One region of the Streptomyces sp. NPDC002156 genome, then DNA from elsewhere that is predicted to be linked to it. Evidence: riboswitches for the same ligand, from Rfam matches in the RefSeq annotation. Region 1 holds a riboswitch; the other holds the start of a gene.
What was found. A riboswitch is a leader RNA that binds a small molecule or an ion and turns the genes downstream of it on or off. The one in region 1 is predicted to bind S-adenosylmethionine.
Positions count from the first base shown of each region.

Region 2: it holds a riboswitch for S-adenosylmethionine, as region 1 does, so the genes downstream of both, ACWCRB_RS43620 (aminotransferase class V-fold PLP-dependent enzyme) here and ACWCRB_RS00980 (putative leader peptide) in region 1, are expected to answer to the same signal.

Region 1 is NZ_JBSFDA010000001.1:231,490-234,749, forward strand. Features, by position in the region: gene ACWCRB_RS00975 (AAA family ATPase) at 1-827, opposite strand, end outside; SAM riboswitch class IV at 1,074-1,187, shown strand; gene ACWCRB_RS00980 (putative leader peptide) at 1,222-1,338, shown strand; gene ACWCRB_RS00985 (ABC transporter substrate-binding protein) at 1,553-3,172, shown strand; gene ACWCRB_RS00990 (ABC transporter permease) at 3,176-3,260, shown strand, end outside.
Region 2 is NZ_JBSFDA010000203.1:6,236-9,495, forward strand. Features, by position in the region: gene ACWCRB_RS43610 (rhomboid family intramembrane serine protease) at 1-205, shown strand, start outside; gene ACWCRB_RS43615 (Lrp/AsnC family transcriptional regulator) at 202-483, shown strand; gene ACWCRB_RS43620 (aminotransferase class V-fold PLP-dependent enzyme) at 586-1,962, opposite strand; SAM riboswitch class IV at 2,128-2,245, opposite strand; gene trpD (anthranilate phosphoribosyltransferase) at 2,321-3,260, opposite strand, start outside.

The DNA.
Region 1 (3,260 bases):
AGGGTGAGGGTGGCATGGGCGGTGGCGCTCGTGACGAGGAGGGTGTGCCGGGCCGGCTGCGGCAACGAGCGTGTCCGGTCGAGGAGTCGGTCGCGGAGTCTTCGGGGCACGGGCAGTGGCCGGCCGAAGGGCACCGGGTCGCGCGGGGCGGCTCGCGCCAACTCCTGTGCGTACGACGGGTTTCCGGCGGCGGTGTCCTGGATCGCCCGCAGGACGCCCGGCGGTGGTTCGGCGCCCACGGTGGTGCGCACTAGGTGGGCCACCTCGTCGTCGCCGAGCGGTGGCACGGGGAGTTCGACGGTGTCCGGCGGGCAGCAGCGCAGCCGTTCGGGCTGCTCGCCCTCGGCCACCCGCTCGGTGGCCACCATCCGTACGCCGAGGCCCTCGACCCGGCGTACGGCGAAGGCGAGGACCTCGGCGGTCGGCTCGTCGAGCCACTGGAGACCGTCGACGACCAGCAGGACAGGGCCTGTGGCGGCGAGGGCGCGCAGCACTTCGAGGACGGCGAGACGCACCGCGAGACGGCTCCGGCCGTCGGCGGGTTCGCGGCCGAGGAGCAGGGCCGCCCGCAGTGCCGCCCGGGGTTCGGACGGCAGTGCCTCCAGGCAGCCCTCCGGCACCCGGGCGAACAGGTCGACGAGACCGCCGAACGGGAGCCGGACGTCCTCCGGAGCGGGCGAGCAGTACAGCACTGTTCCCGGCGCGGACGTCATGAGGGCGGCCACGAGCGTGGACCTGCCGATGCCCTCGGGGCCGTGGAGGAGCACTCCGTGACGCTCCGTCAAAACCGCCCGGGCGGTGTCGAGCAGCTCACGGCGACCGCTCACCGGCGGTACACCCGTGGCGATCGCCCACGCCCGGCCCGGGAGCCGGGGGCAGGGCCGTCGGCTCGTCGGGGGCGGGGCGCGGGGCACTGGATCATGTGCTCATGACAGCCCTGGTGGATTCGGCTTGTCAATGCGGTGGCCGCAGCGGCGCCGTCGGCAACAGCGGCTCGGCCGGCCGGAGTTCCACCTCAGGATGCCCCTTTCCGGCATTGACGTACGACAAGACCGCTCCGTACGATCGCGTCCGGCATTGAGTGTCAGCGTCAAGCCCTGGCTTGCTGACCGGCAACCCTCCCGCGCGGTGGGGTGCTCCAGGTGAAAGCCCGGCGGGATCACCGACGATTCCCGCAAGCGCGTGGCCCTCGATCGGGGCCGGAGATCAGGGAGGACCGGTATGCGGCACAGCGGTGACCTGCCTGCCTCCTTCGCCGACGCCACGCCCTTCTCCCGGCTCTCGCGCCGACGCCACATCGATCTGAAGCGCTCGACCAGCTGCCTCTGTCGATCCTGACGAGCCCGGTCCGCGCCGGTTGACGTCCGTCACCGGCCGGCGCCACTTCGCGCTTCTCTCCCTGCCACCGCTCCCGGTGTCGCCTCCCCCTGACCACATGTCTGTACAGCGCTCCCCCGCGGCCGGTGTCGAGCCTGCCGGGGCCGCACACCCATGCACGGCCGTGCCTAGCACGGCACCCCGTGCCTGGTGATACGAGTAGGAGAAACCCTCCGTGACAGCACTCCCGGATTCCAGACTCTCCCGTCGGGCGCCCCTGGCCGCCCTGCTGACCACCAGTGTTCTGCTGACCGCCTGCGGGTCGGGCGGTGACGACACCAGCAGCGGAAGCGGCCGGCCGAAGTCCGGCGGCACCCTGACCTTCGCGGTGGGTTCCGACGCCGGCTGCGTGGACCCGCAGCAGTCCGGCAGCAACGAAAGCATCTACTCGGTACGCCAGACCGTGGACTCCCTCACCGACCAGGACCCCGAGACCGGCAAGATCGTGCCGTGGCTCGCCAAGAGCTGGGACATCGACGCCGACGCGACACAGTTCACGTTCCATCTGCGGTCGGGCGTCACCTTCAGCGACGGGTCGAAGCTGACCGCGCAGGTCGTCAAGGACAACTTCGACGCGGTGCCGAAGCTCGGCGCGCTGGGCAGTCTCCCCCAGGGTTATCTGAGCAGCGTGGAGAGCACCACCGTGGTGGACCCGCTCACCGTCAAGGTCACCTTCAAGGAGCCCAACGCCCAGTTCCTGCAGGCGACTTCGACCCACTCGCTGGGCATCGAGTCGTCGGCGAGCGTGAAGAGGTCCCCGCAGCAGAAGTGCAGCGAGGGCGCGATCGGGTCCGGGCCGTTCGCGCTGAAGCAGTATGTGCAGAACCAGTCGATCACCCTGGTCAAGCGCACCGGGTACGACTGGGGCTCCGCGCTGTGGTCCAAGAAGGGCGAGGCCTATCTCGACAAGCTGGTGTTCAAGGTCGTGCCCGAGGCGGGGGTGCGGGCCGGCAGTCTCCAGTCCGGGCAGGTGGACGCGATCAGCAGCGTCGGCAGGGCCAACGAGGCGGCGCTCGGGGGCGGTCAGGTCACGCTGCTGCGCCGGGCCAACCCCGGTGTGGTGTTCGGCCTGGGGGTCAACAACTCTCGGCCGGTGCTGAAGGACGCGAAGGTGCGTCAGGCGATCCTGGCCGCTGTCGACCGGAAGCAGATAGCCGACACCGTCTTCCCGACCGGCACCCGGCCGGCGACCAGCGTCCTCGCGCACACGACGCCCGACTACACGGACCTCTCCGCCGACCTCGCCTTCGACGCGGCCAAGGCCAAGTCCCTGCTGGACGAGGCCGGTTGGAAGACGGGCAGTGACGGCATCCGCGCCAAGGACGGCAAGAAGCTGAGCCTGACCATCGCCTGGTTCCCCAACGCCGCCACCAACCAGCCCGCGCTGGAGCTGGTCCAGCAGCAGCTGAAGGACGTCGGGATCGACGTGGTGCTCAAGCAGGGCCAGGTCAGCCAGTTCGCCACCACGCTCCAGGGCGGCGACTTCGACCTGGTGTGGAGCAACGTGACCCGCGCCGACCCCGACATCCTGCGCAGCTCCTTCTCCAGCAAGCTGGCCAACTTCTACCGTCTGCCCGCCAGTTCGCTCGACACGACGCTGGCCGGGCAGGCCGCGACCACGGACGCCACCGAGCGGCAACAGCTGGTGACCGAGGCGCAGAAGCTGATCGTGGAGAACGCGTACAACGTCCCGGTGGTGGAGCTCCAGACCCAGCTGGCCGTGACGAAGAGGGTGCACGGGCTCGCCTTCGACTCGGGCAGCCGGGTCCAGTTGCACGACACCTGGATCGGCTAGGACATGCGCCGGTATGTGATCAAGCGGCTGGCGCAGGCGGTCGGCGTGCTGTGGGCGGCGTACACGGTGTCGTTCCTGGTGCTGGACT
Region 2 (3,260 bases), on a different contig from region 1:
GCGCTTCCCGGCCTGGCTGACCCTCCCCTTCTGGGCGACCCTCCAGTGGGTGGCGGCGGGGAGGGCGTCGTCGGGCCCCGGGGTTGCGTACCTGGCGCACGTGGTGGGCTTCGGCCTGGGCTTCGTCTACGCGTGGGTGAGATATCGCGGTGCGACTAAAGTGAGGGCCCCAGTGAAGGCGCCCGAGGGAGAGAACCAGCCGTGATCACCGCGATCGTGCTCATCAAGACCAGCGTGGACCGGATCCCCGAGATCGCGGAGAGGATCGCCGCGCTGGAAAGCGTGAGCGAGGTCTTCTCCGTCACCGGCACGTACGACTTGATCGCGATGGTCCGCGTCAAGGCCCACGAGGACCTGGCGGAGATCATCCCGGGCAGCATCAGCAAGATCCCGGGCGTAGAGGCGACGGACACCCACGTGGCATTCCGCACGTACTCCCAGCACGACCTGGAAGCAGCGTTCGCAATCGGCCTGGACGGCTAGTTTCAGCCCGTCCGGCGCTTGAGGACGAGCGCGTTCAGCGCGACAAGGGGGGTCTGGGGGCACAGCCCCCAGGGATGGGACGGGTAGGGGCGGCGGGGGCGATCAAACCGCCGGAACGCACCGCCCGTCCTCGGTCCGGTACTGCCACCGAGCCCCGTCCCGCACAAGCTCCTTCACCGCACCCACGAACCGCTCGACATGCTCGTCCGGCGTACCGGCCCCGAAGCTGACCCGGATCGCGTTCAGCGACTTCTCGCCAGGCGCCGCCTCAGGCGCCCCGCACTCCCCCTGCGTCTGCGGGTCACTCCCCAGCAGCGTCCGCACCAGCGGATGCGCACAGAACAACCCGTCCCGCACCCCGATCCCGTACTCCGCGGACAGCGCCGCCGCGAAGTGCGAGCTGTTCCACCCCTCGACGACGAACGAGATGACCCCGACCCGGGGCGCGTCGTCGCCGAACAGCGAGAGCACCCTGACCTCGGGCACCTCCGCCAGTCCCGCCCGCACGGTGTCGATCAGGTACTGCTCCCGGGCCACCAGCGAATCGAAGCCGGCCTCGCTGAGGGCCTTGCAGGCGGCGGCGATCGAGTAGGCGCCGATCACGTTCGGCGACCCCGCCTCGTGCCGCGCGGCGCTGTCGTGCCACTCCACGTCCACTCCCCCGTCCGCACGCCGCGTGACCTTACGGCTCGCGCCGCCCCCCGCGAGGTACGGGTCGGCCGCCTGCAGCCAGTCGGCACGTCCGGCAAGCACACCCGAGCCGAAGGGCGCGTACAGCTTGTGCCCGGAGAAGGCGACCCAGTCGACGTCCAGGTCCTGGACGGAGACCGGGTGGTGTGGGGCGAGCTGGGCGGCGTCCAGGACGATCCGGGCGCCGTGCGCGTGGGCGGTGGCGGCCAGCTCCCGTACGGGCCACAGCTCACCGGTGACGTTGGACGCGCCGGTGACGCAGACGAGCGCCGGGCCCTGACCCTCTTCAATAGATGCAGTGCGGGCGGCGAGGGCCTCCTCCAGGGTGGCGACGGCCTGCTGCGGGGTGCGCGGGGCGTTGAGGTAGGTGACCTGGGCGTTCTGCCAGGGCAGCAGCGAGGCGTGGTGCTCGGTCTCGAAGACGAAGACCTGGCAGCCCTCGGGGAGGGCGGCGGCGAGCAGGTTGAGGGAGTCGGTGGTGGACCGGGTGAAGATCAGCTGGTCGTCGGCCCGGCAGTCCAGGAACTCCGTGACCGTCCGGCGGGCGTTCTCGAAGAGGTCCGTAGACAGCTGGGAGAGGTACCCGGCACCCCGGTGCACGCTGCCGTAGTAGGGCGCGTACGCCGCCACGTCGTCCCAGACCCGCTGGAGCGCGGGCGCGCTGGCCGCGTAGTCGAGCGCCGCGTAGCTGACCTCGCCGCCGGTGACGAGCGGGACGGTGACATCACGCCCCAGAACGGGCAGCGGGGCACAAATGGTCTGGGCGGCGGCAAGAGTGGAAACAGACATGGCGAACTCCCGTGTGAGGCAAGAGAAATCACCGCGCGAGCGCATACGGCTCAAGCACGGAAAGGAAGGAAAAGGGGTGCGCGGAGGCGGGGCTCGGCAGCCCTATCGCATTCGCTTGCTCACGGAAGACTCCCTCGAACGACCAGGACCCCTGGTGTCGAGAGGGGCCCGCGCTTGCCGTAAGCCTTGCTGCTCACGGCCTGGTCTTCATCCCGGGGCACCCCGCCACGGACGGAGGGTTGCCGGACAGTCGGCCGGGGCCTCATGACTGTCACTCATGACCTGGTGCAGAAAATACGTGAAGTGATCGACGTCCCGCAACCCGTGTCCGGATCGCGGGACGTCCATCGGCGCGGAACTACTTGTTGGTGGCCGCCACCCAGCGCTCCAGCGTCAGCTTGGCCGCACCAGAGTCGATCGACTCGGCAGCCTTCTCCATACCGGCCCGGAGCTGCTCGGCGAGCGGTCCCCCGGTCGGGTCCAACGCCACGAGCGCCGCCGCCGAGTTCAGCAGTACGGCATCACGTACAGGCCCCGTCTCACCGTCCAGCAAGCGCAGCGCGACCTCCGCGTTGTGCGCCGGGTCGCCGCCGCGCAGCGCCTCCACCGGCACCAGTTCGAGTCCGGCGTCGCGCGGGTCGAAGGTCTCCTCGGTGACCTTGCCGTCCCGGACGATCCAGACGTGGGAGGTGGCCGTGGTCGTCAGCTCGTCGAGGCCGTCGTCACCGCGGAAGACGAGGGAGGAGTTGCCGCGTTCGGCGAAGACACCGGCGACGATCGGCGCCATCAGCGGGTCGGCGACGCCCACCGCCTGGGCCTTCACCTTCGCCGGGTTGGTCAGCGGGCCGAGGGCGTTGAACACCGTACGGATGCCCAACTGGCCGCGGGCGGCGCCCGCGTGACGCAGCGCCGGGTGGAACTTGATGGCGAAGCAGAAGGTGATGCCGGCCTCCTCGGCCACCTCGGCGACCCGCTGCGGGGTCAGGTCGAGGTTGACGCCGAGCTTGCCCAGGACGTCCGAGGAGCCCGACGCCGACGAGGCCGCCCGGTTGCCGTGCTTGACGACCTTGGCGCCGGTGCCGGCCACGACGAGCGAGGACATCGTGGAGATGTTCACCGTCTTCGCGCCGTCGCCGCCCGTGCCGACGATGTCGACGGTCCGCCCGGACACCTCGATGACGTTCGCGTGCTCGTACATCGCCCGGACCAGGCCGGTGATCTCCTCCACCGTCTCGCCCTTGGCCCGCAGCGCCACCACGAACCCGGCGATCTGCGCGTCGGTCGCCTCGCCGCGCATG